One region of the Burkholderia sp. LMU1-1-1.1 genome, then DNA from elsewhere that is predicted to be linked to it. Evidence: predicted binding sites of a transcription regulator. Region 1 holds the regulator's gene; each other region holds the start of a gene.

Region 1 (10,451 bases):
TACTGCGCGCAGTGCCACGGTTCGGACGCGCGCGGCAACAAGGGCTTTCCCAACCTGACCGACAAGGACTGGCTGTTCGGCGGCGCGCCGGAAACCATCAAGGAATCGATCCTGCGCGGACGCATGGGCGTGATGCCGCCGATGGGCGCCGCGCTCGGCTCCGACAAGGATGTGGAAAACGTCGCCCACTACGTGCTCAGCCTGTCCGGCTCGACCGCCGATCCGATCAAGGCGGTGTTCGGCAAGGGCAAGTTCGGCGCCTGCATGGCCTGCCACAGCGCCGGCGGCACCGGCAACCAGACGCTCGGCGCGCCCAACCTGACCGACAAGATCTGGCTGTTCGGCGGCAGCGCCGAGACCGTGATGGAAACCATCCGCAAGGGCCGCAACGCCACCATGCCGGCGTTCGAGGACTTCCTCGGCGACGCCAAGGTGCACGTGCTGGCGGCGTATGTCTGGAGCTTGTCGAACGACGTCAACGCGCCGGAATCGTCGCCCGCGCCAACCGCTCCGGCCGTCCCCGCGGTCGCCGCCACGGCCGCGTCGGAATAAGCGTCGAACACTATGAGCGCACCCGAATCACAAGTCGTCCACATGTACGCCGCGCGGGAGGAGATCTACCCGCGCGAGGCCTCGGGCCGCTATGCCCGGCTGCGCTGGCTGTTCGTCTGGCTGACGCAACTGGCGTTCTATTGCACGCCGTGGCTGCAATGGAACGGCCGCCAGGCCCTGTTGTTCGACCTGGGCGCGCGCAAGTTCTACATCTTCGGCCTGGTGTTGTGGCCGCAGGATTTCATCTACCTGGCCGCGCTGCTGATCATCTGCGCCTATCTGCTGTTCCTGGCGACGGCGGTGGCGGGGCGCGTCTGGTGCGGCTTCGCCTGTCCGCAAACGGTGTACACCGAAATCTTCCTGTGGATAGAGCGCAAGATCGAAGGCAAGCGCAGCGCGCGCATGGCGCTCGACCGCCAGCCGCCGTCGGCCGCCAAATTCGCGAAAAAGAGCGCCAAGCACCTGGCCTGGGGCGCGGTGGCGCTGTGGACCGGCTTCACCTTCGTCGGCTATTTCACGCCGATCAAATTGCTGGCCGAAGAGGTGCTGACGTTGAACTTCGGCCCGTGGGAATGGTTCTGGGTGGTGTTCTACAGCTTCGCCACCTACGGCAACGCCGGCTGGATGCGCGAGCAGGTGTGCAAGTACATGTGCCCGTACGCCCGCTTCCAGAGCTCGATGTTCGACCGCGACACGCTGATCATCACCTATTCGGGCGAGCGGGGCGAGCCGCGCATGCCGCTGTCGAAGAAAGCGGCCGGCAAGGGCGGCGACTGCATCGACTGCTCGATGTGCGTGCAGGTGTGTCCGACCGGCATCGACATCCGCAACGGCCTGCAATACGAATGCATAGGCTGCGCCGCCTGCGTCGACGCCTGCAACGGCGTCATGGACAAGATCGGCCTGCCGCGCGGCCTGATCCGCTACAGCACCGAGCGCGCCATGACCATGCACTACACGCCGACGCAGATCCGCCGGCGCACGCTGCGTCCGCGCGTGCAGATCTACGCCGCCATCCTGGCGTTGATCGTGGCCGCCGTCGGCACCGCGCTGTACCTGCGGGTGCCGCTCAAGCTGGACGTGATCCGCGACCGTGGCGCCATGGGCCGCGAGGTCGAGGACGGCATGATCGAAAACGTCTACCGGCTGCAGATCATGAACACCTCCGAGCGGGCGCAGACCTACCGCATCCGTGTCAGCGGTATCGCCACCTTGTCGCAGGTGACGCCGGAGCTGGTGCGGGTCGAGGCCACCGAAACCAAGGCGCATCCGATCCGGCTGCGCACGGCGCACGGCGCCGCCCATCCGGGCTCGAACAAGATCGCCGTCGAGCTGACGTCGGTCGACGACCCGTCGCTGCATGTGAAGGAGGACGCGGTATTCATCGTACCGCGCTAAGGAGAACGCCATGACCGTATCGATATCGCATGCCACGGTGACGCCGTGGTGGAGGCAGCGCTGGCCGTGGCTGCTGATGGCCGGACCGGCGATCGTCATCGTCGCCGGCGTCTACACCGGCTACCTCGCCTTCACGCGGCAGGACGCGCTGGTGGTGGGCGACTACTACAAGCAGGGCAAGGCCATCAACCAGGACTTGCGGCGCGACCGCGTGGCCAGCGCGCTGGGGTTGTCGCTGTCGATCGGTTACGACGCCACGCAAGGCATCCTGGCCGGCCAGCTGCGCCGCGATAGCGACGACCACGGCAAGACGGAACGATTGTTCGTGCGCCTGTCGCATGCCACGTTGCCGGCCAAGGATATCCAGCTGGTGGTGCGGCCGGATGAATTCGGCGCCTTCCAGATCAATCTGCCGATGCTCGAGCGCAGCCGCTGGGTGGTGCTGGTGGAAGGCGAAAAACGCGACTGGCGCCTGGCCGGCGCCTGGAGCTGGCCGGCGCAGCGCAGCGTCACCCTGCGTGCCGAATAACCCCGTGGTTGGATGCTGATTTTGGCCGGGGAACCGACCGCAATCGTGGATCCACGTGGTCATTCCGCCGCTAATGGCAGGTCTGGGTGCCGGCCGTGATGGCCTTGAGCATGGGCGGATCGAGCAGTTCGATTTCGCGGTTGCTCACGCGCAGCAGGCCTTCCTTCTTGAACTTCGACAGCAGGCGGCTGATGCTTTCGATCGTCAGGCCGAGGTAGTTGCCGATCTCTTCGCGAGACATGCGCAGCTGGAAGGTGTTGGGCGAGTAGCCGCGCGCCTCGTAGCGCGACGACAGGTTGACCAGGAAGGCGGCGAAGCGCTGCGTGGCCTGCATATTGCCCAGCAGGAGCATGACGCTTTGCTCGCGCGTGATCTCCTGGCTCATCATACGGTGGAAGTGCCGCAGCAGGGTCGGCATGTCGGCCAGCAGCTGTTGCAGGCTGCCGAAAGGAATCTCGCACACCTCGCTGTCTTCCAGCGCGACGGCGGTGCAATGGTGCAGGTCGGTGCTGATGGCGTCCATGCCCAGCAGCTCGCCCGCCATCTGGAAACCGGTGATCTGCTCGGCGCCCTCGCGGTTGACTTGGTAGGTCTTGAAATGCCCGAGCCGGATCGCGTACAGGTTCACGAACGGATCGCCGATGCGGAACAAGGTGGCGCCCCGCGCGACCTTGCGGCGGCGGCCGATGATCTCGTCGAGCCGGTCCATGTCTTCGTTGCCCAAGCCCATCGGCAGACACAGCTGGTGCATGCTGCAGTTGGCGCAACTTGCCTTGAGGATGTCGATGGTGGCGCCGGGCAGCACCAGTGAGGGAAGGTCTCTTATCATGCCGCCAGTGTAGACCATTAGTCGCCGTTGTGGGCGATGTCGCAGCGCGCCGATCAGGTATTCGCCCCGTCAGCGAACTTGCTGGCTGCAAGCGACTTTTCGCCGGCGGCGCCTTCCCCGCAAAATATTTCGACATTCGCGCAAATTTAACTTGCGCACTATTCGATTGTTCGCTATAGTTCAACTCAAGCAAGTAGCACACTATTTAATCGCAAACAACCAACCTCGAAAGGAATCACCATGAAACGCTCGATCATCGCCTCCGCCCTGCTGGCCGCCACCGTCCTGACCGCCCAAGCCGCCACGCCGGCCGCCGACACCACCGTGGTGCTGGTGCACGGCGCCTTCGCCGACGGTTCCAGCTGGGAGAAAGTCATCCCTCTGCTGCAAGCCAAGGGCTTGAAGGTGGTGGCCGTGCAAAACCCGCTGACCTCGCTGGCGGACGACGTCGCCGCCGCCCAGCGCGTGATCGACGCGCAAACCGGTAAAGTGGTGCTGGTCGGCCACTCGTGGGGCGGCACCGTGATCACCGAGGCGGGCACCAGCGACAAGGTCAAGGCGCTGGTCTACGTGGCCGCGTTCGCACCGTCGGAAGGCCAGGCCAGCGGCGAACTGGGCAAGGGCTACGCCGTGCCGCCGGGCGTCCCCACCTTGCAAGCCGACGCCAGCGGTTTCCTGTGGCTGCCCGCCGAATCGGTCGCCACCAACTTCGCCCAGGACGTGCCGCCGGCCACCGCCGCGCTGATCGCCGCCACCCAGGGCCCGATCGCCGCCAAGGCCTTCGCCGACAAGACCACCGTGGCGGCCTGGAGAAACAAGGCGAACTACTACATCGCCGCCTCGGAAGACCGCATGATCGATCCGGCCTTGCAGCAAGCGTTCGCGAAGAAAATCAACGCCACCACTATCACGCTGAAAGCGAGCCACGTGCCGATGCTGTCGCAGCCGCAAAAAGTCGCCGACGTGATCATCGCCGCCGCACGGCGTTAATACTGTTGCCAAGGTCGGGCATTGATAGGAGAATTCCCAAGCGCGGCGCGATAAACTCCGCCTGTGGTTCTCCAACTCATGTCCGACCCGCCCGACAAGGATGAAATGAAGCCACTTGGCATCAAGGCTAAAGTTGCGCTGGCGACCAGCATCACGTCGATCCTGATGATCGCGCTGGTGACCGTGGTTCAGATGCAACGCATGAAGGCGGATTTCACCAAGGTACTTTTCACCCAGCAAACGGCGCTGATCGGCCGCACCGCCGAGGAACTCGACGACAAGCTGAGCATGCTGCTCGACATCATCGCCTTGTCGGCGCACCATCAGCCGATCGAGCTGGCCGGCTCCACCGAGCGGCTGCGCGCCTACTACCAGGACCGCGCCGTGCTGGCGCTGTTCGACGATCTGCTGGTGCTCAGCCCGCAGGGCATGGTGGTCGCCGACATCCCGGCCCAGCCCGGCCGGGTCGGCATCGACGCCTCCGACCGCGCCTACTTCCGCACCGTGATGCGCACGCGCAAACCGCTGATCGCCGAACCGGTGATCGGCAAGTCCAACAAGCAACCGATCGTGCAAATGGTGGCGCCGGTACTCAACGCCAACGGCGAGGTGGTGTGCGTGCTCATCGGCGTGCTGCGCCTGTACAAGGACAACGTGCTGGGCCACCTGCGCACCGCCAAGATCGGCCACAGCGGCTACTTCTTCGCCCTCACGCGCGGCGACCATCCGGTCTACGTGCTGCATCCGGACGCCAGCCGCCTGCTGCAGCCGCGCCAGCCCGGCGCCAACCCCGCCACCACGCGCGCGCTGCGCGACGGCTTCGAGGGCACCGTCGACAGCATCAACGGCGACGGCGAGCGCGCCCTCAACAGCTACAAGGCGCTCAAGTCGGTCGACTGGATACTGGCCGCCTCGCTGCCGGCGGAGGAGGCCTTCGAGCCCTTCGACGGCGTGCTCTCGCGCGTGCTGGTGTGGAGCATGGTGGCGTCGATCCTGGCGGCGCTGCTGATCGGCTGGCTCACCTTGCGGCTGCTGGCGCCGCTCATCAAGCTGCGCGACGCCATCGTCGCCATGCGCGGCGACGCCACCCACTTCGCGCCGCTGCCGGTGCGCGCCGACGACGAGGTCGGCCAGCTGACGGCCGCCTTCAACAACCTGATGCGCGACCGGCTGGCGGCCGACGCGCGCCTGCAAAGCCTGGTCGAGTTCGCCCCCAACGCGATCGTCGTGGTCGGCGTCGACGGCCGCATCGAAACCTTCAACCGCGAGGCCGAGCGGCGCTTCGGCTACGCCCGCGACGACATCCTCGGCCAGCCGCTCGAGACCCTGGTGCCGGCGGCGCTGCGCGCACAGCACGCCGCGCACCGCGTCAAGTTCTTCGCCGACCGCCTCAGCGCCGAGCCGGTGCGCATGGGCGGCGCCACCACGCTGTTCGGCCTGCGCCGCGACGGCAGCGAGTTCCCGGTCGAAATCAACCTGAGCGCGGTGCGCACCGACCAGGGCACCAAGGTGCTGGCCGTCATCTCCGACATCACCGAGCGGCGCCGCCTGCAGCTCGAGGTCGAGGCGCGCGCCCAGGAGCTGGAGAAGGAGCGCGACCGCGCCGAGGCGGCCAACCGCGCCAAGAGCGAGTTCGTGGCCAACATGAGCCACGAGATCCGCACGCCGATGAACGCGGTGCTGGGCATGGCCTACCTGCTGGGCAACACCACCTTGACCACCCAGCAGCGCAAGTACCTGAACATGGTCAAGGTGTCCGGACAGTCGCTGCTGGGCATCCTCAACGACGTGCTCGACTTCTCGAAAATCGAGGCGCGCCACATGGAGCTGTCGCCGGTCGAGTTCAGCCTGGACGACACCATGAACTCGCTGGCGACGATGATGACGATGAACGCCGGCGACAAGGAACTGGAGCTGGCCATCAGCGTCGAACCGTCGGTGCCCAAGCGGCTGCGCGGCGATTCGATGCGGCTGCAGCAAATCCTGGTCAACCTGGCCGGCAACGCCATCAAGTTCACCGAGCAGGGCGAGGTGGTGGTCGGCGTCGAGCTGGACGCGCGCGACGAGCACGGCGCGCTGCTGCGCTTCGAGGTGCGCGACACCGGCATCGGCATGACCGAGCACCAGCTGGCGCAGTTGTTCAACGCCTTCTCGCAGGGCGACCAGAGCATCACGCGGCGCTTCGGCGGCACCGGCCTGGGCCTGGCCATCACCAAGCGGCTGATCGAATTGATGGGCGGCCAGATCGCCGTCCACAGCACGCCGGGGCAGGGCTCGAGCTTCTTCTTCAGCCTGCCCTTCGACGTGTTGCCGGAGCGGCCCGAGGAGCGCCGCAAGCCGGCGCTGGGCGAGCTGCGCCTGCTGGTGGCCGACGACAGCCGCACCAGCCGCGAACTGATCGCCAAGCTGATCCGGGCCTGGGGCTGGCAGGCCGACGAGGTCGACTCCGGCGCGGCCGCGCTCGAGCGCTTCCGGCTCGGCCTGGAGACGGAGCGGGCCTACGACGTGGTGCTGGCCGACTGGCACATGCCCGGCATGGACGGGCTGGCCACGGCCAAGGGCATCCGCGCGGCCGCGCCCGACAAAAAGCAACCGATCGTGGTGATGGTCAACGCCTTCGCCCGCGACCGCATGGAGGAGATCTCCAACGCGCCCGAGGCCGACGTGGTGCTGGTCAAGCCGATCACCAGCTCCAACCTGTTCGACGCGCTGCACCAGGCGCTGGTGACCAAGGCCGACGCCAGCGTGCAGGCGGCGGCAGACCAGGGCATCGACGGCAGCCTGGGCGGCATGCATTTCCTGCTGGTGGAGGACAACCTGCTCAACCAGGCGGTGGCGCGCGGCATCCTCGAGCTGGGCGGCGCCACGCTCGATGTCGTCGACAACGGCCAGCAGGCGGTCGACCGCATGAGCGAGCACCCCGGCCTCTACGACCTGGTGCTGATGGACATGCAGATGCCGGTGATGGACGGCTTCACCGCCACCCGCCTGCTGCGCCAGGAGTTGAAGCTGACCCTGCCCATCATCGCGATGACGGCCGGCGTGCTCGAATCGGAGCGCGAGCGCAGCCTCGAGGCCGGCATCACCGATTTCATTCCCAAGCCGATCGAGGTCGAGGAGATGCTGGCCGTGCTGCAAAAGCATTTGCCGAGGAAGACCGCGAAGCCGGCCCCGACGCCCGCCGCCGCCCCGGCGCCCGTGGCAGCGCCCATGCCCGCCGCGCCTGCCGAAGCCAGCGCGCCGGCGCCAGCGCCGGTCCGGGCCGGCGCCCCATCGCCCGCCCACGCGCCGGTCAAGCTGGTCAGCTCGCCGGCGCCGGCCGGCGAGGCCAGCGCCTTCAACGTCGACAGCCTGATGCGCGTGATGGGGCGCGACGCCAAGGGCCGCGCGGTGATGGTCAAGATGGTGCGCGGCGCCATCGACAGCGGCATGGAGCCGGTCGAGCAGGCCGACCAGGCGCTGCGCGAAGGGCGCCCGCGCGACGCCGCCCGGCTGTTCCACGGCCTGCGCGGCGCGGTCGGCGTGCTCGGCGCCCGGCGCCTGATCCAGGCCACCATCGACGCCGAGACGGCCATCAGCGAAGAGCGCGAAGGGGAGCTGGCGCAACGCTTCGACGCCGTCCGCGCCGAGCTCGAACAAACCCTGGCCGAAGCGCGCGCCTGGCTGGAGCGCCAAGCCCCATGACACGAACCCAACTTCTTTTCTAAAACAAACCACGCTTCCCTCTGAACCACGTAGGGCGGATTAGCGCAGCGTAATCCGCCATGCATGCGTCTCGACCGCTCATCGAGTGGCGGATTACGGCGTCCCGCCTAATCCGCCCTACGTATTTCCACGATATGCACGAACCGCGTGTCCCCGCGACCCAACCAGTGTCCCTGCGGCGTGCAACAACCGCATGTCCCCCCGTGGCATGCGTCAACCGCGCGCCGCGCAACCCGCACCGATCATGCCTTTCGCCCCACCCATTTCGTTGCCTTTTGCCATCATGTGAATAGTATTGATAACAATTCGCATTTACGATAACGCATTTTATTGTTACACTCTCACAAATTAGTAAAGATTCCCCGGCAACCAGACACATGTTGGCAACACTTCCGCAACACCTCGCACCGCCGGCCTCCCCGTAGATTTGGATGAAAGAATGGCAATGATCAAGAGTCGCAAACACGCGCAATCGCGCTTCAACCAACACATGAGCGCGGCGCTGGCCGTGATGCTGCTGCCGGTCGCCGCCCACGCGGCCGACGCCGCCGCCGAGCCGGTCGTGGTCGCCGGCGCCCAGCAAACGCTGGCCGAAGTCAAAGTGCAGGGCACCGCCGAGGGTATCAAGGCCGACAGGGCCGCGTCCGTCAAGTACACCGAGAAGCTGGTCGACACCGCCCAGACCATCACCGTCATCAAAAAAGAATTAATCGAACAGCAAGGCGCCGTCACCCTGACCGAAGCGCTGCGCAATACCCCCGGCGTCGGCGCCTTCTTCCTGGGCGAGAACGGCAACACCAACACCGGCGACGCCATCTTCATGCGCGGCTTCGACGCCTCCGGCAGCATCTACGTCGACGGCGTGCGCGACGTCGGCTCGATCTCGCGCGACACCTTCAACATCGAACAGATCGACGTGCTCAAGGGCCCGGCCGGCACCGACAACGGCCGCAGCTCGCCGACCGGTTCGATCAACCTGGTCAGCAAACAGCCGCTGCAGGAAAACGCCTACCTCGGGTCCGTCACCGTCGGCAGCGGCAAGCAAAAACGCGCCACCGCCGACCTCAACCAGGTGATCGACGCCGACAGCGGCACCGCGTTCCGCGTCAACGTGCTGGGCCAGGATTCCGGCAACGCCGCGCGCGACGTCGTCGAGAACAAGCGCTGGGCCGTGGCGCCGTCGGTCGCGTTCGGCCTGAACGGTCCGACCCGCGTCTACCTGAACTACCTGCACGTCAAGCAGAACAACATCCCCGACGGCGGCGTGCTGACCATCGGCCTGCCCGGCTACACCGCGCCGGTGCCGACCACCGGCACCCCGGCCGTCATCGCCGCCGAGCGCGCCCGCCTGGCGCCGCTCAACAGCGCGCCACGCGTCGATCCGCGCAACTTCTACGGTTCCAACTACGACCACGACGACGTCACCGCCGACATGGCCACCGTGCGCCTCGAGCACGACTTCGCCAACGGCATCAAGCTGCAGAACACCACCCGCTTCGGCAAGACCGAGCAGGATTACCTGCTGACCTCGTTCATGGCCACCGCCGCCAACCTGGTGCTGCCGAGCGCCGACCCGGCCACCTGGCAGATGCGCCGCACCAACACGACGTTCAAGGACCAGACCAACAAGATCTTCACCAACCAGACCACCGCCACCGGCGAATTCGCCACCGGCGCGCTCAAGCACACGCTGGTCGGCGGGATCGAGATCACCACCGAGAAGCAAACCAACTACACCTGGGCGGCGACCGGCGGCACCGGCCTGCCGATCACCAGCATCTACTACCCGAACCCGGCGACGTCGTTCAACCTGACCTACGCCCGCAACGGCGCGCAAAGCGTGGGTAGCACCGACACCCAGAGCGCCTACGTGTTCGACACCATCAAGATCGGCGACAAGTGGATCCTGAACGGCGGCGTGCGCGTCGACCACTACACCACCGACTACAACGCCGTGGCGCTGCAGGCGGCGGTGACCCCGCCGGCGGTGCAGCCGCTGCCGGTCGGCACCCGCATCCCGACCTCGCTCAAGAAGAGCGACAATCTGGTCAACGGCAAGCTGTCGGCGCTGTACAAACTCACCCCTGAGAGCAGCGTCTACGGTCTGGTGGCGACGTCGAAATCGCCGCCGGGCGGCACCAACTTCACCTTGAGCGCGGCCGCCAACAACGCCGGCAACGTCAACTACGATCCGCAGGAAACCACCAACTACGAGCTGGGCGGCAAATGGGACCTGCTCAAGCAGAAGCTGTCGCTGTCGGCCGCGCTGTACCGCACCGACGTCAAGAACGAGATCGAAGTCGACCCGACCAACCCGGCCGTCTACTACCAGAACGGCAAGAAGCGCGTCCAGGGCATCGAGCTGGGCGTGACCGGCGAGATCACCCGCGGCTGGATCGTCAGCGCCGGCTACACCCGCATGTCGACCAAGGTCGAAAAGGGCCGCTC
Region 2 (10,451 bases), on a different contig from region 1:
CCTGGTTGAAGCTGCTGCCGGCCGGTTGTTCGTAGGTCCACAGGCCGTTGGGCAGCACCCGCATCGTGGTCGGGCCGTAGTTGTAGGTCCAGTTGGTGCGCTTGTCGCCGCGCTGCCACTTGGAACGGGCGTCGCCGACGAAGAACTCGGCCGCGAAGCCGCCGTTCTTGTACACGCCGCCGGTCTGGAAGTAGCGGTCCGTGGTCTTCATGACGTTGTGGATCTGATCGGTGTTGACGGTGGCGTCGCTGATCGTGTACTGCGTCACGTGGTGGTTGGCGTCCACCACCACCGAGCGCGGATCGACGTTGGCGACGATGCCGCTGGCCGGATACAGGCCGGCGCGGTAGCTGGCGCCGTCGTACAGGTAGTAGCCGGAGCCGGGCACGGCGCTGCGCACGCCGGCCGACGTGTCGGTAAAGGTCGGGCCCTGGTAGGTCGGGCTGTAGGCGGTCGCCAGATTGGTGTTCAGGCCGCCCAGGCCGTAGGTCTGGTTGTTGTCATCCACCTCGCGGCGGGCATAGTTGACCTTGCCGTACACGGTCAGCTCGTGGTTGACCTTGAAGTCGAAGCGCAGGTCGACGGTGCCGCGCTTTTCCTCCTGGCGCTTCTCGATGAAACGCACCAGCGACGGCGTGTAGTCGTTCCATTGGTTCAGGCAGCTCAGCAGCTCGTTGCCGCGGGCGTTGATCGCGGCGTTGCGGGCGGTATTGCCATTGATGGCGTTGGCCTGCGCCGTAGTTAATGCCGGGAAGGCCGCGTAGCAGGCCGCCTTGGTCTGGGCCGCCGCCGATTTGGTCAGGATGTCGGCCGGCGAGGCGTGGTCGAAGAAGCCGCCGGCCGTCAGCGGCGAGCGCAAGGTCGGCGCGGTGCTGGCCGGGTCGTTCGGCGACAAGGTGCTCGGCTGGTAGGTGAAGGTCTTGTTGGGCGAGTTGTCGAAATCGACGTTGCGCGCGTAGCCGGCGTTGCGGGTGGTGGCGATCTCGGACGAGTGCGCCTCGTTGACCACGCGCGAGGTCGAGGCGTTGAGCATGACGCCGAAACGGTTGTCGAAGAATTTGCGGGTGAGGATCAGGTTGCTATCGGGCGACCATTCCTTGTTCAGCGAGCCTTGCGTGCCGGCCAGGCGCAGCGAGTAGAACGGCTCCTTGAAGTCCAGGCTGGTGCGGGTCTTGATGATGATGCCGCCGCCGAGCGAGCCTTCGGTCATGTCGGCGGTGGCGCCCTTGACGACGTCGACGCTTTTGATCAGGTCGGCCGAGAGCGAGCGGAATTCGACGCCGCGGCCGCTGCCGCCGCCGTTCATGTCGGTGCCGCCGGCCGACTGCACGCCCTGGCCGTCGATCTCGACGCGGGTCAGGTCGGCGCTGTTGCCGCGGATGGCCACGCTGACGCCCTCGCCGAAGTCGCCGCGGTCGAGCGCGACGCCGGCGATGCGCGAGATGGCCTCGCCGATGTTACGGTCGGGGAAGGCGCCGACGTCGTCGGCGACGATCGAGTCCATCGCGGTGGCGGCGTTCTTCTTGCGTTCGATGCCCGATTGCTGGGCGGCGCGCTGGCCCTGGACGACCACGGTTTTGATCGGTGCGGCGGCCGGCGCCTGCGCGTCCGGCCCGGCTTCCTGGGCGACGGCGGCGTTGCCGGCGACCAGCGAGGCCAGCGCGATCGAGACGGCGTAGGCGGCCGGTGTGAGGCTGGGTGGTTTGGCGCGCGCGCCATGGGTGTGTCCGTGCATGCTCTGTGTCTCCCTGACTGGCCTTTGCGGCCATGTTTTCCAAGCCGGCGGTGTTGGCCGGGCTGATATATTAGTGATTAGTCTAGTGGCGAAATCAGCGGTGTGGGTTGCCAATTAGAAAAGAATCAGCGGATTGAGCGGGATACCCGTTCGGGCGCAAAACCGCAGTTTGGCCATGCGTTTGGATATCGGCCGCGACGCCATGGCGGCAGCCGGGCGGGATAGCCGCCTACCGGCCTTATTTGATATAGATCAATCATTTTTCTTGCGGTGCATAGAAGAATGGCGGGCGTGATCTGGCAACCCGGCGGAATATCGGCAATGCGACAGCAAGAAAACAACGAGGGATTGACTGCCGCCGAGGCCGCCGCGCGGCTGGCGGCGCACGGGTTCAACGAATTGCCGGCATCGCGGCGGTCGGGGCCGTGGCGCCTGCTGGGCCAGGCGCTGGCCGAGCCGATGATACTGTTGCTGGCAGCTTGCGGCGCCGTATACATGCTGCTCGGCGACGCCGGCGACGCGCTGCTGTTGCTGGCCTTCGTCTGCATCGTGGTCGCCATGACGTTTTTCCAGAAACGCCGCACCGAACGCTCCCTGAACGCGTTGCGCGACTATTCCTCGCCACGGGCGCTGGTGGTGCGCGACGGCCGCCAGCAACGCATCGCCGGCCGCGAACTGGTGGTCGGCGACCTGGTGCTGCTGGCCGAGGGCGACCGCGTGCCGGCCGATATGGCGTTGTCGACGTCATCCAATTTCACGGTCGACGAATCGATGCTGACCGGCGAGTCGGGACCGGTCACGAAGCAGGCGGCCGGCGACGGCGACGGCGCGCACCGGGTTTATTCCGGCACGCTGGTCACCAACGGCACGGCGCGCGGCACCGTGACGGCGACCGCCGCCGACAGCGCGATCGGCCGCATCGGCGCCTCGCTGGCGTCGCTCGACAGCGAGCCGACGCCGATTCAACGCGAAACCCGCGCCGTCGTCAGGCAGGTCGCCATCGGCGGGCTGGTGTTGGCCGCCGGCCTGGGGCTGGCCTATTGGTGGTTGCGCGGAGATTGGGTCGGCGGGCTGCTGGCGGGCTTGACCCTGGCTATGGCGGTGCTGCCGGAGGAATTGCCGGTGGTGCTGACGCTATTCCTCGGCGTCGGGGCCTGGCGGCTGGCGCGCCAGAAGGTGCTGGCGCGCAGCGCGCCGGCGATCGAGTTGCTGGGAGCGACCACCATACTGTGCGTGGACAAGACCGGCACGCTGACGGTCAACCGGATGGAGCTGGCGCGGCTGTGGACTGAAGAGGGGGGCGACGACAACTGCGCCGGCGGTGTGCCGTTGCCGCCGGCGGCGCGCGCGCTGCTGGAAAACGCGGTGCTGGCGAGCCACCGCACGGCGTACGACCCGATGGAGGCGGCTATCGCCAATGCCGGTGCCCGGCTGCTGGCCGGCGTGCCGCATGGCGACTGGCGCCTGATCGACGACTATCCGTTGTCGCCGCAGTTGTTCGCCATGTCGCGGGTCTGGCAGGCCCCGGGCGAGGCGGCCTGCCGGGTGGTCGCCAAGGGTGCGCCGGAGGCGATCGTCGAGCTGTGCCATCTGGACCCGGCGCGCGCCGCCCGCGTCGCGGCGCGCGTGGCGGCCATGGCCGGGGAGGGACTGCGCGTGCTCGGCGTGGCGGTGGCCGCGGCCGACGCCGCCAATTTGCCGCAACACCAGCACGGCTTCGACTTCGCGTTCGCCGGATTGCTGGCGCTGGCCGATCCGCTGCGCCCCGAGGTGCCTTCCGTGGTCGCGCAGTGCCACGCGGCGGGGATGCGGGTGGTCATGATCACAGGCGACCATCCGGCCACCGCGATGGCGATCGCGCGCCAGGCGGGCATCGCCGGCGCCGGGGGGGCCTGCCTGACCGGCGACGACCTGCGGCGCTTCGACGGCCGCGCACTGCGGGAAGCGATCAAGGATGCCAATGTTTTTTGCCGCATCGCACCGGAGCAGAAACTGCGCCTGGTGCGGGCCTTTCGCGATGGCGGCGAGGTGGTCGCCATGACCGGCGACGGCGTCAACGACGCGCCGGCGCTCAAGGCGGCCGACATCGGTGTGGCGATGGGCGCGCGCGGCACCGACGTCGCCCGCGAGGCGGCGGCGCTGGTGCTGCTCGAGGACGATTTTTCCCTGCTGCTGAAGGCGGTCCGCCATGGCCGCCGCCTGTATGCCAACCTGCGCAAGGCGCTGGTCTTCGTCGTCGCGGTGCACGTGCCCATCGTCGGCTTGTCGGTGCTGCCGTTGCTGTGGGGCGGCGCCATGCTGCTGATGCCGGTGCACGTGCTGTTCCTGCAGATCATCATCGACCCGGCCTGCTCGGTCGTGTTCGAGGCCGAGCCGATCGAGCAGGACGCCATGCGCAGCGGGCCCAGGCGGCCGGACGCGCGCCTGTTCGATTGGGAAATCCTGATCCGGGGACTGCGGCAGGGCGGCGGCCTGCTGGCGTTGCTGGTCGCGCTGTATCTGTGGTTGCGCCAGACCGGCGGCGCCGACGACCTGGCGCGCACCACGACCTTCTTGGCGTTGGTGCTGTCCAACCTGGGGCTGATCTATGCCAACAGCAGTTGGCGGCATGCCGCGTGGAAGCGCACAGGGGCGCCGAACCGCTATCTGGTGTGGGGCAGTTTGGGCGCGGCGGCGCTGTTGGCGCTGGTGCTGGGCGCGCCGCCGCTGCGGGCGCTGTTCGCCTTCGCCATCCCCGATCCGCCGGCGCTGCTCGCCGGCGCGCTGGCGGTGGGCCTGAGCCTGGGGTGGTTCGAGGCGGTCAAGTGGGGCTTCGTTGCGGCGCGGCCCTAGTGCGAGATCGGCACCGGCGGCGCCGCGTGGCGCAGCAGCGGCAGCGCCGCCTGGATGGCGCGGCAGGCCGCCATGTCGCTATTCCAGGCGAGCAACGGCCGCACGCCGACCCGGTCGAACCGGCCCGTGCGCGGGACCACCAGCACGGGGCGGCTTGATGCCGGTGCTCGCCAGGCCCACCAGGTGGGCCTGTTGGTCGAGGGCGATGCGCCCGGCGCAGGTCGCGATGGCCTCGGTGCGCTGCGAGGGCGCCGCGTCCACCAAAATGGTTTTGTACGACATGCCGGCCTCCCCGGATGCGATACTTGCACGTGGTTGGACCGCGCCGGCGCGCCGCGGTTCCATGATTCATCGACGGCATTGCGGGTTTTATTTTGCCGGCTGGAGCGGCACCGGTTGGGTGTAGACGACGACCGATTGCGGTGGTGTTGGGGCGGCTTTGGGTGTGGCATTGTTGAGAACGAATGTGATCACCGTCAGCGCGGTGCCGCCGAGGACGATAGCGGTGCCGACCACCCATTTGATCATGTCGGCGAAGCCTTTGTGCATGTCGACCTGCAGGGCGCTCACTTTGTCGGCTAGTTCGAACTGGCGCGCCTCTATCCGCGTCAGTCTGTCCCTGGCGTCGGTTGCGAACTCTTCAAGCCTGGCGATGCGCTCATCCATTTTGCATTCTTCCGGAACACCAAACCCCTTGGTTAACAAAATTGTACGCCATGTTTTCGCCCCTGTCGCCCGGTCCCGCGCGGTGGGTGCTGTATAATCTCGCATTTCCGCCTAACGGCATGATTTAATTAAGAAAAGCCCAATCCAGAATGCTATCGACCGCTAACATCACCATGCAATTCGGCGCCAAGCCGCTGTTTGAAAACATCTCCGTCAAGTTCGGCGATGGCAACCGCTACGGCCTGATCGGCGCCAACGGTTGCGGCAAATCCACGTTCATGAAGATCCTGGGCGGCGATCTGGAGCCGTCGGGCGGCAACGTGATGCTGGACACCAACGAGCGCCTCGGCAAACTGCGCCAGGACCAGTTCGCCTTTGAGGACATGCGCGTGCTCGACGTGGTCATGATGGGCCACACCGAGATGTGGGCGGCGATGCAGGAGCGCGACGCCATCTACGCTAATCCCGAGGCGACCGACGACGACTACATGAAGGCCGCCGAGCTCGAAGGCAAGGTCTCCGAGTACGACGGCTACACGGCCGAGTCGCGCGCCGGCGAGCTGCTGCTGGGCGCCGGCGTGGACATCGAGCTGCACAAGGGTCCGATGAGCAACGTGTCGCCGGGCTGGAAGCTGCGCGTGCTGCTGGCCCAGGCGCTGTTCTCGAATCCGGACATCCTGCTGCTCGACGAGCCGACCAACAATCTGGACATCAACACCATCCGCTGGCTGGAGGACGTGCTGAACGACCGCAACTCCACCATGATCATCATTTCCCACGATCGCCACTTCCTCAACCAGGTCTGCACCCACGTGGCCGACATGGATTACGGCACCTTGAAGATCTATCCGGGCAATTACGACGAGTACATGTTCGCCTCGACCCAGGCGCGCAACCAGCAACTGGCCAACAACGCCAAGGCCAAGGACAAGGTCGCCGAGCTGCAGGACTTCGTGCGCCGCTTCGCCGCCAACAAGTCCAAGGCCCGCCAGGCGACCTCGCGCGCCAAGCAGATCGAGAAGATCAAGGTCGACGACATCAAGCCGTCGTCGCGCGCCTATCCGTTCGTGCGTTTCGACGGCGAGAAGAAGCTGCACCGCCTGGCCGTCGAGGTCGACAGCATCGCGAAGAAATACGACCGCCAGCTGTTCAATAACTTCAGCATCATGGTCGAGGCGGGCGAGCGCATCGCCATCATCGGCGCCAACGGCGCCGGCAAGACCACCTTGCTGCGTTGCATAGGCGGCGACGACATCGCCGGCCTGCACGCCGACCACGGCACCGTCAAGTGGGCCGAGAACGCCAACGTCGGCTACATGCCGCAGGATCCGACCGAGGAATTCGCCAAGGACGTCACCTTGACCGACTGGATGGGCGACTGGACCCAGGAAGGCGACGACGACCAGGCCGTGCGCTCGATCCTGGGCCGCCTGCTGTTCGGCGGCGACGAGGTCAAGAAGTCGGTCAAGGTGCTGTCCGGCGGCGAGAAGGGCCGCATGATGTACGGCAAGCTGATGCTGGGCCGCCACAACGTGCTGCTGCTCGACGAGCCGACCAACCACATGGACATGGAATCGATCGAGTCGCTCAACATCGCACTGGAAAAATACGCCGGCACCCTGATCTTCGTGTCGCACGACCGCGAGTTCGTGTCGTCGCTGGCCAACCGCATCATCGAGATCAAGGCCAACGAAGTGGTCGATTTCCGCGGCAACTACGAGGACTACCTGACCAGCCAGGGCATCGACTAACTTTTTTCCTTATTCACGTCGGAACCATGCAAACCATAGAGATCAAATCCGTCGAGTACGATCATCCTCAAGACGGAGCCAGCTGCACCGCCCACGCCTGGGCGCGCACGCCAGCGACACCGACGGCCGAACAGCGCACCGCGCTCAAGGCCCGCATCAAGCAATTGCTGAAGGAAAAGGAGGCGGTGCTCGTCTCCCACTACTACGTCGACGCCGACCTGCAGGACCTGGCCGAGGAGACCGGCGGCTGCGTCTCCGATTCGCTGGAGATGGCGCGCTTCGGGCGCGACCATCCGGCCAAGACCCTGGTCGTTGCCGGCGTGCGCTTCATGGGCGAGACCGCCAAGATCCTCAGCCCGGAAAAGCGCATCCTGATGCCGGACCTGGACGCGACCTGTTCGCTCGACCTGGGTTGCCCGGTCGACGAGTTCACCGCCTTCTGCGACGCCCATCCGGACCGCACGGTGGTGGTGTACGCCAACACCAGCGCGGCCGTCAAGGCGCGCGCCGACTGGATGGTGACCTCGTCGATCGGCCTCGACATCGTGGCCCATCTGCACGCGCAGGGCAAGAAAATCCTGTGGGCGCCGGACCGCCATCTGGGTTCCTACATCCAGAAGCAAACCGGCGCCGACATGCTGCTGTGGCAGGGTTCCTGCCTGGTGCACGACGAGTTCAAGGGCGTCGAGCTCGATCTGTTGAAGGCGCAGTATCCGGACGCCAAAGTACTGGTGCACCCCGAGTCGCCCGCCAACGTGGTGGCGCTGGCCGACGTGGTCGGGTCGACGACACAGATCATCAACGCCGCCGTGGAGTCGGACGCCGATACCTTCATCGTCGCCACCGACAACGGCATCCTGCACAAGATGCGCGCGGCCGCGCCCGGCAAACGCTTCATCGAGGCGCCGACCGCCGGCAATAGCGCCACCTGCAAGAGCTGCGCCCATTGCCCGTGGATGGCGATGAACGGCTTGCAGAACCTGGCCGACGTGCTGGAGAACATGGAGTCGAACACGGCCAACGAGATCCATGTCGATCCGGAGATCGGCCGCCGGGCGGTGGTGTCGATCAACCGCATGCTCGATTTCGCGGCGGCCAAGAAGGCCCGGGTGCAGCCCGGCGCCGACCTGGCGAAAGAAGCACAACTGTTTTCAGGAATTGGTCCCGCATGATGAGTACCTTGTCGAATAAATTCGCGCCCTTCGATGACGCGCTGAAATCGGCCTTCGAGGCCAATCTGCTGTCGGCCTTGCTGGAAGACGTCGGCAGCGGCGACCTGACCGGCCTGCTGGTGCCGGAAGGCGGCCGCTCCACCGCGCGCGTGATCGTGCGCGAGGACGCCGTTCTGTGCGGCGCGCCGTGGTTCGAGGGCGTGATGAATTGCATGCAGGCCGGCATCGAGATCGACTGGCAATACGCCGAGGGCGACATGATGAAGGCCGACAGCGTGGTCTGCGTGATCCAGGGGCCGGCGCGCGCGCTGCTGACGGCGGAACGGGCGGCGCTGAACTTCCTGCAACTGCTGTCCGGCGTGGCGACCGCCACCCGCAAATACGTCGACGTCATCGCCGGCACCAGCGCGGCCATCCTCGACACGCGCAAGACCTTGCCGGGCCTGCGCCTGGCGCAGAAGTACGCGGTGCGCGTGGGTGGCGGGCAGAACCAGCGACTGGCGCTGTACGACGGCATCCTGATCAAGGAAAACCATATCGCGGCGGCCGGCGGCATCACCAACGCGGTGCTGGCGGCCAAGCGGCTCGCGCAGGATAAACCCGGGGGGGTGTCGATCCAGGTCGAGGTCGAGAACCTGGATGAGCTGGCCGAGGCGCTGGCGGCGGGGGCGGTGTCCATCCTGCTGGACAACTTCAGCAACGACATGATGCGCGAGGCGGTCAAGATCAATGCCGGCCGCGCATTGCTGGAGGCGTCGGGCGGCATCAACTTCGATACCGTGCGGGCCATCGCCGAGACCGGCGTGAACCGGATTTCGATCGGAAGCTTGACAAAAGACATACGCGCCACAGACTATTCTTTGCGAATTGTCAACTAAATTATTTAAAAAATATGCAAATAATACAATTGTTAAAGATGACTTAAAGATAATATAATCTCCCTTGTTTTTTTACCACTATCAACGAGGGAGTTAATCAAATGAAACTGAAACAGGTTGTGGGGATGATGGCGTTGGTGGGCTTGACCGGTCTGGCGCAGGCGGATACCTTCGCCAACGGCGGCTTCGAAGCGGGCACCACGGCCGGTTGGACCACCGGCGGCGGCTATCGCGGCGGCAGCTCGAACTCGGCGATCACGCCGGGCGATTTCCTCCCGGGTGGCGCGCTCAATTCGGACAACGGCGAGCGTGGCGCGATCATCGACAAGAACTATGTCGACGACAACCTGGGCGCTTTGCTCGGTTCCACCGTCCTCGACGGCAATTACTCGTACCGCGCTGAAAACACGTTCAGCGGCGGCTACGGCACCGTCATCAGCCAGCAGGTCAAGAACTACACCGACAGCGACATCTACTTCGGCTGGAAGGCCGTGCTGGAAAACGGCGGCCACGTCGAGGACGAATCGGCCGTGATGATGCTGACGCTGATCGACAACACCACCGGCCTGCTGGTCCTGAGCCGTACCTACAATGCCGGCGACGGCGGCGGCGGCGTCGATTCGCGTTTCCGCACCGAAGGCGACTACTTCTATACGCCGGGCTGGCAGCTCGAGCGCCTGAGCATCGACCAGTCCCTGTCCGGCCACGACTTCACGTTGTCGCTGCTGGCCGCCGATTGCGAGCCTACCGGCCACACCGGCTACGCCTACATCGACGGTTTCGGTTCCTATGTTCCACCAGTACCCGAGCCGGAAACCTATGCCATGATGCTGGCCGGCCTGGGCATGATGGGTTGGGTGGCCCGCCGCAAGAAATCCGCCAAGGTCTAAGCGGCGGCGACGCCGCGGCGGACCTGCTAGTATTCCCCTGTTGCACGGTATGTTGGGCCGGATGCTCCGGCGGGGAGGCTGCTTGCGCGTGACCGCGGCGTTTCACGAAGATCAAATTGCGTTCCTCGTTCGACGGCGTCTGCTGGTCGGCACATGCGGCATCGCGCTCGGCGCTTTGCCGCATTTTGCTTTGGGCGCCGGGAAGCCGCCGCTGCGGGTGGTCGGCACGCGTTTTGAAGGCGTCTACGAGCGCCAGTCCGATGGCGAATTTTCCGGCCTGGGTGTGGACGTGGCGCGCTTGCTGGCCCGGCGCCGGGAGTGCGCTGCGCAGTTTGAACTGTATCCGTGGCGCCGCGCGCAGCAGCGCGTCGGCATGGGCCTGGCCGATGTGCTGGTCGGGCCTTACAAATCGGCCGAGCGCGAACAAATCATGCGCTTCGGCGAACAGCCGTTTTTCCAGGACCAGGTGGCGTTCTATTCGCGTGCCAAGGGCATGGTGTTTTGGGGCGGCGATTATGCGGCGCTCA
Region 3 (10,451 bases), on a different contig from region 1:
AAGCTGAATGATCTGGACCGACGACCCTACCCGATTGCTGCTGGTGGCAGGCCTGGGCGCCAGCTACGGCCTGGTGTGCCTGATGCCGTGGCTGCGCCATCGCCGCAAACGCCGGGCGGCGCTGCGCGCCAAGGCCGAGGCGGCGGCCTCGGCCTCGCCCGGCTGGATCGTCGCCTACGCCAGCCAGACCGGCAACGCCGAGGCGCTGGCGCAGCAAACCCTGGCGACGTTGCGGCTGGCCGGCATCGCCGCCCAGCTCAGCGAGCTGTCCGAGCTCGACGCCGACGACCTGCGCCGCGCCGAGCGCATCCTGTTCCTTGTCAGCACCTACGGCGAAGGCGACGCCCCGGACGCCGCCGCCGCCTTCGCCAGTCGCCTGATGACCACCGAATTGCCGCTGGCGCAACTGCACTACGCGGTGCTGGCGCTGGGCGACAGCGCCTACGGCCAATTCTGCGGCTTCGGCCGGGCGCTGGACGCCTGGCTGGCCGCGCGCGGCGCGCAGAGCCTGTTCCCGCGCATCGAGGTCGACCGCAGCGCCGACGCCGCCATCGCGCTGTGGCGGCAACAGTTGAGCCACCTGGCCGGCACCAGCGACGCGCCGGACTGGAGCGCGCCGGCGTTCGAGGACTGGCGGTTGAGCGCGCGCGTGGCGCTCAACCCCGGCAGCGCGGGGGCGCCGGTCTACCACCTGGAGCTGACGCCGCCTGGCGGCGTATTGCCGGACTGGCAGTCGGGCGACCTGGTGCAGATCGCCGCGCCGGCCGAGCCGTCGCGTCCGCGCGAATATTCGATCGCGTCGGTCCCGGCCGACGGCGGCGTGCACCTGCTGGTGCGCCTGCACAGCCACGAGGACGGCGGCCACGGCGTGGCGTCCGGCTGGCTGACGCGCCAGGCCGAGCCGGGCCAGACGGTGCGCTTGCGGCTGCGCCAGCACCGCCGCTTCCGGCTAGAGGACAACGCGGGGCGGCCCTTGATCCTGATCGGCAACGGCAGCGGCATCGCCGGCCTGCGCGGCCACCTCCGGGCGCGCGCGCTGGCCGGGCAGGGGCGCAACTGGCTGCTGTTTGGCGAGCGCAACGCCGAGCACGACTTCCATTACCGCGACGAGCTGACGGCGCTGCACCAGGCGGGACGGCTCGACCTGGACCTGGCCTGGTCGCGCGACGGCGGCGCCGCGCGCTATGTGCAGGACCTGCTGCCGGTGCGCGCGGACAAGTTGCGCGCCTGGGTCGCGGAAGGCGCCGCCATTTATGTGTGCGGCAGCCTGGAGGGGATGGCGGCGGGCGTCGATGGGGCGCTCGAACAGATACTGGGGCGTGCCCGGTTGGATACATTGGTGACTGAAAAGCGTTATCAGCGCGACGTTTATTGACTGAAATCGTCATATTGACGATGGGATATATATATCGATGTGGTAAAAACGCCACGCTTGCATATGGGTGAAACGCGCTTTTGCAAAATAAAGTTTATTCATAATAGCTTGCTTCTAAACAATCAACATTTCTCGCCGTTTTGTCTTATTGTTTCCGGAAATTGCCCTAAAACATCCCCCTTTTGTGACAAAGCCGTTACATAATCCCCGCCTGATGAGCAAGGACCGTTCCTACGCACTCGTCGCTTAGCCTGTTCCTTTTCCGTCCTGCGTTGCGGCCCCCGGCGGCCGAATCCGCGCCAGGCCTGTCTCGGCCGCCATAGCGCGACGCGCACGCATTCACCTTGCTCATGTAGTTTATATAACCACATTACAGGGAGTAGTGAATGATTTTGCAAGAGAAAGTCGGCGCCCGATCCGTGCGCCTGGCACTCGCAGTCCTGGCCGGTACCACCATGTTCGCGGGTCAGGCGTCGGCACAAGAGCAGGCGATCCAGAAAGTGGAAATCACCGGTTCGGCCATCAAGCGTATCAACGTCGAAGGCGCCTTGCCGGTGCAACGCCTGAGCTCGGAACAGATCGCCAAGACCGGCGCCACCTCGGTTGCCGAACTGATCCAGGCCCTGCCTTCGATGCAAGGTTTCACCGTCGCCGCGATCGCCGCCGGCACCAACTCCGGCGGCCGCGTGTCCGCCTCGATCCACAACATCGGCGAAAGCTACACCCTGGTGTTGCTGAACGGCCGCCGCATCGCCCCGCAAGGCTCGGGCTCCGCGATCAACCTGAACGCCATTCCGATGAGCGCGGTTGAACGCGTCGAGATCCTGACCGACGGCGCCTCGGCCCTGTACGGTTCGGACGCCATCGCCGGCGTGATCAACTTTATCCTGAAGAAAAACCTGCAAGGCGGCAGTATCGAAGCGACCGCCAGCCAGCCCGGCCAAAGCCGCGCCGGCCAGTCGAGCAATTTCAGCGCCACCTACGGTTTCGGCGACCTCGACACCAACCGCTACAACGTTTTGCTGTCGGCCCGCCACGACGAGAACAGCCGCGTCAAAGCCACCGACCGCGAATTCGCCAACAGCTCGTTCCTGCCATTCAGCTGGAACGGCCAGAACTACATCCACGACCGTTCGAGCACCTCGGCCGTGCCGGGCAACGTCGCCGCGACCTACCGCGACGGCCGCACGCCAACGTCGACGTCGTCGATCGGCTTCAATCCGTACCGCAACATCAACGGCCAGTGCGGCCCGATGAACCAGCCGCAGAAGAACAACACGGCCACCGTGCAGAACTGCGGCTTCGATTCGGCCGCTACCGTCGAGATCGTACCGGCAAGCAAGCGCGACACCGTGTTCGCCAAAGGTACCGCCAAAGTCGGCGAGAGCTTCGAAGTGTTCGCCGAGGCCGCGTACTCGCGCATGGACCTGACCGCCCGCATCGCGCCGAACACCGCGTCGATCGCGCTGGCCAAAGGCTCGCAGCTGTACAACAACTACGTGCGTCCGTACCTGACCGCCGCGCAAGACGCCAACTTGACGAGCGCCACCGCCTCCTACCGCACCTACGACTGGGGCACCCGCGACAGCCAGACCATCACCGAAGCGAAGCACCTGGTGCTGGGCACCGAGGGCGAGATCGGCGCCTGGAGCGTCGGCGCCGGCCTGACCTGGTCGGAGAACTCGATCGACGAGCGCTATCAGGGCGGCTACGTGAAGAACGCCGAGTTCCGCAGCATGCTGGCCAACAATCAGTTCAACCCGTTCCTGGCCGCCGGTGAGCAGAGCGCCGCCACCAAGCAATTGATCGCCAACTCGGTGTTCAAGGGTTCGATCCGCGAGGCTTCGACCACGCTCAAGGGTATCGATTTCCGCGGTTCGCGCGAACTGTTCCAGCTGCCGGCCGGCGCGGCCAGCATCGGTCTGGGCGGCGACTACCGCAACTACCACTACAAGCAAACCCCGAACGCGACCTCGTCGGACATCTACGGCTTCAGCGCTTCGCCGGCCTACGACATGGAACGTGACAACTACGGTGCTTTCGCCGAGATGATCATCCCTGTGATCAAGACCGTCGAAGTGACCGCCGGCGCGCGTTACGACACCATCGAAGCGGTCAAGAACCACATCGCCAACCGCGAAATGGGCAACAAGGAATCGGCCAGCACCTACAAGGTGTCGGCCCGTTGGCAGCCGACCCAGTCGTTCCTGATGCGCGGCTCGTACGGCACCGGCTTCAAGGCGCCGTCGATGCTCGACATCGGCCAGCCACTGGTGGCGGCCGGCTTCACCGCCTCGCCATGGGAATGCCCGGCCAACCTGGCGGCGGAAAACTCGGCCTACTGCCGCGTTGGCAAGAGCCAGTACAACGTCCTCTCCGGCGGCAACGAGAAGCTCAAGCCCGAGAAGTCGAAGCAGTTCACCGTGGGCTTCCGTTTCGAGCCGACCAACTCGTTCTACGTCCAGGCCGACCTGTGGGACGTGAAGATCCGCGACGCCGTCTCGGCGGTGTCGGAAGCGCAGATCTTCGCCGATCCGGTCCAGTTCCGCGACCTGTTCACCACCTTCGTGGAACCAGGCAGCGGCCAGACCTTGTGGGCCAAGAAAACGCTGTCGGTCAACATCGGCCAGACCCACAACCAGGGTATCGACTGGGAAACGACCTACCGTCACCGCTTCGGTTTCGGCAACCTGAGCGCCACGCTGAACGGCACCTACCTGCTCAAGTCGGACTACACCCGTCCGGGCACCAGCAACGACTGGGTCAACAGCATGAACTTCTTCGGTATCGATGACCAGGTCGCGTTCCGCCATGTGATCCGCCTGGCCACCACGCTCGACACCGGCGCGTTCTCGAACTCGCTGATCGCCAACTACCGCAACGGTTACACCGACGCGTCGGCGACCTCGTACAACCTGGGCACGAACAAGAACGAAACGTTCCGCATCGAAGTGCCGTCATACCTGACGTTCGACTGGCAGGGCAAGTGGCAGGCGACCAAGCAGTTCAGCCTGCGCGCCGGCGTGAAGAACCTGGCCGACCGCAATCCACCGCTGTCGCTGCGCGCTTCGTCCGGCCACCAGATCGGCTACGACGCACGCTACGCCGATCCGATGGGCCGTACGTTCTACATGACCGGCAACTACACCTTCTAAGCCGGCTCGCCGCTTAGCAAGCAAAAGCCCCCACCAGCCTGAACCCGGTCAAGACCGTGTTCAGCGCGGGTGGGGGCTTTTTTTATGCCGGGTATTGTTACGGTTCGGCGCCGGCCTGCTCCAGGCCGCGCGCCAGGCTCGAGATGCTGGGATTGTCGATGAACACGCAGCGGGTGCCCGTGCGCTTGCAATAGTCCTTGACCCGCCAGTAGGCGCTGTGGCTGATGCAGCCGGTCTGGCAGATCACCAGGTCGGCCGCCGCCAGGCTGGCGTCGAGGCGGTTGGCGTTGTCCTCCAGCCCGCCGTCGTGGTGGGCGAACTGCGCGCCCTGTTGCTCGATCAGCTCGCGGTAGGTGGCGACGTTGCCCGAGCGTCCGCCCACGCACAGCACGGCCCGGTCGCTCAGGCGCAGCGGCATCTTCATGACATGCTCGACCACCTGGCGCGTTTCCTCCTGGATCGGCGCCGGCGGCTCGACGGCGCGCAGCGCCTCGGTCTTGAGCTCGGCGATCTGCTGGCGCAGCGCGCGCTCGCGCTCGTCCATCTGGGCCAGGCGCTCGGCCAGCTTGGCGCGCGTCTCCAGGCCCGGGATCGATTCCTTCAACTGTTCGAGCTCGGTGCGCAGCGAATCGATCATGCTGTCCTTGCCCACCAGTTGCGCGCGCAGCTGCATCAGTTGCGTCGCGTGGCGCTCGGCGTCGGCGCTCTTGTCGGCCAGCAGGGCGGCGGCGCGCTGCTGGGCCTTGCCCAGGTCGTGCGTCAGGCGCGCGTTCTCGGCCAGGGTGGCGTTGAACTTGCCGATGTCGGCGCGCACGCAGGCGCCGGCCTGGTGTTGCACCATGTGCAGGTCGCGGCACATCTGTTCCTCGAGCTCGCTGCTGCAGCGCGGATGGGTCAGGCCGGCCCAGAAGGCGCCGGCGACGTCGCCGTTGGCCACGGCCGTGCGCCACAGCTCGCCGACCTGCTCGGTCGTCTTGGCGCTGCGGAAGCGCAGCAGCACGGCCGCGTAGCGCCGTTCCAGTTCCTTTTGCAGCGCCTCGGACAGGCGGTTGCGGTTGGCGCATTCGGTGACGGCGCCCACGTGCACCTCGTAATCATCGGCGACGACCTTGCCGCTGGTGACCTTGTCGACCAGCTTGCGCAGCACGCCCAGCGGGAAGCCGACGCCGACCAGCGGGCAATGGCAGGCGTGGCCCAGCTCCCACAGCCGGCGGCGGCGCGAGGTGTGCGCCTCCGGCTCCCCGGCGAGGATGGCGGCGACGTTGCTGATGACGGGCTTGACGACTTGCCGGGCGGCGGGCTGGTCGGCGCCGACCGGAAGCTGGGCCTGGGCCGGCGCCGGGTTGGCGGTGCCCAGCCGTGGCATGGCGGCGGCGACGATGGCCGCCAGCGGATCGTGTTTTTCGCACATCTGATCGTCTCCTCAGGCGGTGGCCGGCGCGCTGCGGGCGCGCGCCATGATGCGGCTGAGGAAATTGGTCTTCTCCTGCTCGTGCATATTGCGTTCGACCACCGTGGCCCACTGCTCGGACAACTGCTGGCAGGTGGCGCTGAGCACCGGCGCCAGGTCCGGCAGGCTGGCCAGCGCCTTCAGGTGGCGCTCGATCACCGAGGCCAGCTTGACGCAGCCGCCGGCCGCGTCGCCGCCGGCCATGTAGTGCGACATCAGATGCAGCACGGCGGACAGCATCAGTTCGGGATTATGTCCGCCTTGCGAAGGGGCGAGAAAAATCGGATTGCTACGGTCTATGGCCATCAAACGCTCCTGGATCGAAATTGGGAGTGCGGCTGGCGGTGTGGCTGGCGACTCGGGGAGTGGGCGCGGCGGCGCCCGGGGCAAGCGGAATTAAAGGAATCAGGCGGTCAGGATCAGCTTGTTGAGCTGGGTGACGCGCAGGCGGTAGACGCGGCCCGCGTGTTCGATCTCGAGTTCGCGGCCGCCCTCCATCAGGCCGGCGCTGCTGATGCGCTTGACGGGCGAGACCGCCGAGGACACCAGGGCGGGGGAAGGGCGGGCCGGTTGCGACACGGGCAGGGTCAGGGTGGTGGTCATCGTCGTTTCTCCTTTAAATAAGAATGATTCGTATTTGCATTCATTATTGTGGAAGGCGGGACGGAATGCAAGCCTTATTTGAAATGAAGGTGGGGGTGTTCGCGGCGCTGCGGGGGGGCAGGCAAAAAAAAGCCCGGCGGGGAGGCCGGGCCCAAGGCTGGGTAATTGCCCGATATGGCTTACAGCGTGGCGAGCAGCTGGCCGGGCGTGACCGCCTCGCCCGCCTTGCTCTTGGCCGCGGCCAGTTGTTTGGCGCGGGTGCGCGACGGCGGCAGGCGCCGCAAGGTCTTGAGCGCCTCCGGGTCCTTGATGCCGATGGTGCGCTGGTCGACGCTGATGAGGCCGATTTCGTTGAAGGCCGACAGCGTGCGGCTGACCGTCTCCAAGGTCAGGCCCAGGTAGCTGCCGATCTCGTGGCGGGTCATGCGCAGGTTGAACAGCTTGCTCGAGTAGCCCATCTGCGCGAACCGGTCCGCCAGCGACACCAGGAAGCGCGCTACGCGCGCCTCGGCGCTGAGCGCGCCGAGCATGCCGATCATGGCCTGTTCGCGCACCAGCTCGCGGCTCATGACGCCGTACATCATGTTTTCCAGTTCCAGGTGCACGCGGCCGAGGGCGGTGAGCTTCTTGAACGGCAGCAGGATCAGGTCGCAGTCCGACAGCGCCACCGCCTCCGACGAGTAGTGGCGGGTGTGGATGCCGTCGACGCCGAGCATGTCGCCCTTCATCGGGAAGCTGAGCACTTGCTCGTTGCCGAACTCGTCGATCAGCACGGTCTTGAGGAAGCCGGAGTTGACGATGTACAGCGTGTCGAACGGCTGGCCGATCGTGTGGATGCGCTGGCCCGTCTTGAACTGCACGTGCTGGAACAGCAGTTCCTCGGTCGCGACCGAGACGGCCGCCGGGATGTGCAGCAGGTCGCAGACCTCCTTCAGGTTCGACCACAGCCGCCCCTGACGCTGACGGCCTGCCTCCATCGAAGAGGATTGCACCGTCGCGGTGGTGACTGGGCGAATTTCAGACGTTTGCGTTGACAGCATGTTGATCTCCTGATCAGGTAACTCTGTTCGTTGGGCCGGGGACGGTTGACCGCATGACATTTTGTACAGCAAATGTGCCGTATGGCATCTCGCTGCTTGGCATGTAGCCTTGCAGCATCAATCGTGTGGTTTCAGTATGCCAACAGAGGGAGGAGATAGATATCAGCAATGGCTGAATATGGGAGTAGGCGTCAGCGCACGGTTGTAGGAGGACTCCTACTGCCCGGGCCGGTTTCAGGTTTTGAAGGGGGACAACAGGCGATGCGCCACGGCATATTGGACCATCTCCGAGAGCGAGTTCATGCCCATTTTCTGCATGATGCGGGTTTTATGCGTGCTGACGGTCTTCACGCTCAGGTGCAGGCTGTTGGCGATCTCGGTGATCGATTTTCCCGCCACCAACAAGGAAAACACCTCGAATTCGCGGTCCGACAGTTGTTTATGCAACAGGCTCTCGTTCGGCATCATGATGTTGAGCGCCAATTGCTCGGCCACCTCGGTGCTGATGTAGGGCCGGCCGGAGGCGACCTTGCGGATCGCGCCGACCAGCTGGGTGCCGGCGCTCTCCTTGGTCAGGTAGCCCTGGGCGCCGGCGCGGATGGCGCGCACGGCGTACTGTTCCTCCTCGTGCATGGTGAGGATCAGGATGGCCAGCTTGGGCGCCTCGGCCTTGATCTGGCGGATCAGGTCGACGCCGCTGCGCCCGGGCATCGACAGGTCCAGCAGCAGCAGGTCGAAGCCGCCCTGGCGCACGTGGCCGAGCACTTCGAAGCCGTCGATCGCCTCGCCCACGATATCGATGTCGGGCGCACCGTCGAGAATGCGCTTGAGACCCTCGCGCATGATGGTGTGGTCGTCCGCAATAACTATTCGAATCATAAAGAGGCTATCTCAAGTGACCTGAAGTAAATGCTGTTGTGTTTGAATTAATCTTGCGATCTTACTACAGAAACCGCAATCAGGCCGCATTTTATTTGTGGTCCGGTTCTTTGATCAAGCGATGCACCAGCACCGGGATGCGCGAGTGCGACAAGACTTTGTTGGTCACGCTGCCCAGCAGCAGTTGCCCCCAGCCGCTGCGTCCGTGCGAGCCCATGAAGATCAGGTCGCAGGCGTTGTGTTCGGCCACGTCGACGATTTTAAGCGCGGCGCTCTCGGAAAACGTTGTCAGCGCCTCGCAGCGGACGTTGCGGCGGGCGCAGGACTCGACCACGTCCTTCGTGTGCTCCTTGCCGGCGCGCAGCATCGCGGCGCGGTATTCGTCCTCGCTCGGATAGCTGGGCGGGATGATTTCGACATAGATCGGATACTGGTATTCGGGCGCGACGAACAGGGCCAGCACCTCGGCGCCGAGCTGCTCGGCCAGCGCCACGCCGGCGCACGCGGTCTTGCTCGACACGGCCGAGCCGTCGGTGGTGATCAGGATTTTGCGGTACATGGCGAGCCTCCTTTGTCAACGCGGCCTACTTCCCATTGTAGTCGCGATTTACAGTATTGTTAGTAAGGAAAGACTTGATGTTTATCAAATAAAAGCTGTTTGCCCGGCCCGCCGGCGGCCGCTTTAACACTTGTTCACAGTTGCCCGGCGGCTTTTTTGCACACAAGCATCACGTTTGTGTCTTTAATGCTCCCTTAGTCGATCTATCCGGTGATAGTATCTCCAAATACAACGAAACAAGGCTTTGAGACGGAGAACAGGGCAGTCGACCGACGCCGGGATTGAATAATTCCGTGTTGCCCTGCTACACTCGCATAAGTGCTTTTTATTGCCGAGCGTCATCAATACGCAGGGTTGAGGGCAGCAATTTTACAAATTATGGAGAAGCAGGGATTATGACCAACGCCGCTGATGATTTCGACGCATTATTTGAAGAAGTGTCCGCTCAGAGCAAGACCGCAGCGCCCGCTCCAGCGCCTGCCCCCGCACCAGCCGCCGCAGAAGACGACCTCGAAAGCCTGTTCGACGAGGTGTCGTCGTCGGCCGCCGCGGCCGCGCCGGCGCCCGCACCCGTCGCAGCCGCGCCGGCTCCCGCGGCCGCGGCCGCCGAAGGCGGCGAGGCCGAGGAGGGCGGCGACAAGCCGATGTTCGAGCGTCTGGGCGGCATCGTGCGCCTGCTGCACGATTCGCTGCGCGAACTGGGCTACGACAAGGCGCTGACCGAGGCCTCGTCGCAGATCAACGACGCCCAGGACCGCCTGGAATACGTCGCCACCCTGACCGAACAAGCCGCCAACAAGGTGCTCAACACGCTTGACGAGGGCATGCCCGAGCAGGACACCCTGTCGAAGAAATCCAAGGAAATGGAGAACCGCTGGGCCGACCTGTTCGCGGGCAAGCTCAGCCTTGACCAGTTCAAGCAGCTCGCCGGCGATTCGCAAGCCTTCGCCGTGGCCGTCTCGGCCGCCACCGAGGCCGAAAAAGCCCGGCTGCTGGAAATCATGATGGCCCAGGACTTCCAGGACATCACCGGTCAGCTGATCAAGAAGGTCGTGAACATCACCAAGACGGTGGAGCACGAACTGGCGGAACTGCTGCGCGACAACGCGCCGCCGGCGGTACGCGAGAAAATCGCGCAAAAAGAAGTGTCCCTGATGTCCGGCCCCTCGGCTCCGGCCGTGGCGCTGAACCAGGACAATGTCGACGACCTGCTTGCTGATCTGGGATTCTAATGGACGATATGCTGAAGGATTTCGTCGTCGAGGCGATGGATCTGGCGGTCAACGTTGAAGAGCACTTGCTGCGGCTCGAACGCGACCCCGACAACAAAGAGACACTGAACGCGGTGTTCCGTTCCTTCCATACCATCAAGGGCGGCGCCGGTTTCATG

What was found. Region 1 encodes FNR, which switches genes on or off when oxygen is low (the NO sensors DNR and NnrR bind a similar motif). Its sites were predicted from a motif close to TTGATNNNNATCAA; they were not measured.
Region 2: MRBLMU1_RS01135 (cation-translocating P-type ATPase) is a predicted target of FNR. The motif match lies at 1,978-1,991, and genes of this name have one in related genera.
Region 3: MRBLMU1_RS07825 (universal stress protein) is a predicted target of FNR. The motif match lies at 9,136-9,149, and genes of this name have one in related genera.

The regions. Positions count from the first base shown of each region.
Region 1 covers NZ_JBEGHG010000045.1:396,465-406,915, forward strand. The annotation lists gene ccoP (cytochrome-c oxidase, cbb3-type subunit III) at 1-552, shown strand, start outside; gene ccoG (cytochrome c oxidase accessory protein CcoG) at 565-1,950, shown strand; gene MRBLMU1_RS25205 (FixH family protein) at 1,961-2,479, shown strand; gene fnr (fumarate/nitrate reduction transcriptional regulator Fnr) at 2,550-3,308, opposite strand; gene MRBLMU1_RS25215 (alpha/beta fold hydrolase) at 3,549-4,298, shown strand; gene MRBLMU1_RS25220 (response regulator) at 4,404-7,982, shown strand; gene MRBLMU1_RS25225 (catecholate siderophore receptor Fiu) at 8,443-10,451, shown strand, end outside.
Region 2 covers NZ_JBEGHG010000001.1:286,746-297,196, reverse strand. The annotation lists gene MRBLMU1_RS01140 (TonB-dependent receptor) at 1-1,735, opposite strand, end outside; gene MRBLMU1_RS01135 (cation-translocating P-type ATPase) at 2,057-4,567, shown strand; gene MRBLMU1_RS01130 (hypothetical protein) at 4,564-4,713, opposite strand; gene MRBLMU1_RS01125 (hypothetical protein) at 4,937-5,233, opposite strand; gene MRBLMU1_RS01120 (ABC-F family ATPase) at 5,383-6,984, shown strand; gene nadA (quinolinate synthase NadA) at 7,011-8,156, shown strand; gene nadC (carboxylating nicotinate-nucleotide diphosphorylase) at 8,156-9,034, shown strand; gene MRBLMU1_RS01105 (PEP-CTERM sorting domain-containing protein) at 9,136-9,924, shown strand; gene MRBLMU1_RS01100 (substrate-binding periplasmic protein) at 10,115-10,451, shown strand, end outside.
Region 3 covers NZ_JBEGHG010000007.1:419-10,869, reverse strand. The annotation lists gene MRBLMU1_RS07865 (FAD:protein FMN transferase) at 1-2, shown strand, start outside; gene MRBLMU1_RS07860 (sulfite reductase subunit alpha) at 8-1,375, shown strand; gene MRBLMU1_RS07855 (TonB-dependent receptor) at 1,762-4,530, shown strand; gene MRBLMU1_RS07850 (DUF2325 domain-containing protein) at 4,628-5,941, opposite strand; gene MRBLMU1_RS07845 (hypothetical protein) at 5,954-6,286, opposite strand; gene hemP (hemin uptake protein HemP) at 6,386-6,583, opposite strand; gene MRBLMU1_RS07835 (Crp/Fnr family transcriptional regulator) at 6,763-7,560, opposite strand; gene MRBLMU1_RS07830 (response regulator) at 7,858-8,502, opposite strand; gene MRBLMU1_RS07825 (universal stress protein) at 8,594-9,061, opposite strand; gene MRBLMU1_RS07820 (protein phosphatase CheZ) at 9,457-10,293, shown strand; partial or broken gene MRBLMU1_RS07815 (Hpt domain-containing protein) at 10,293-10,451, shown strand, end outside.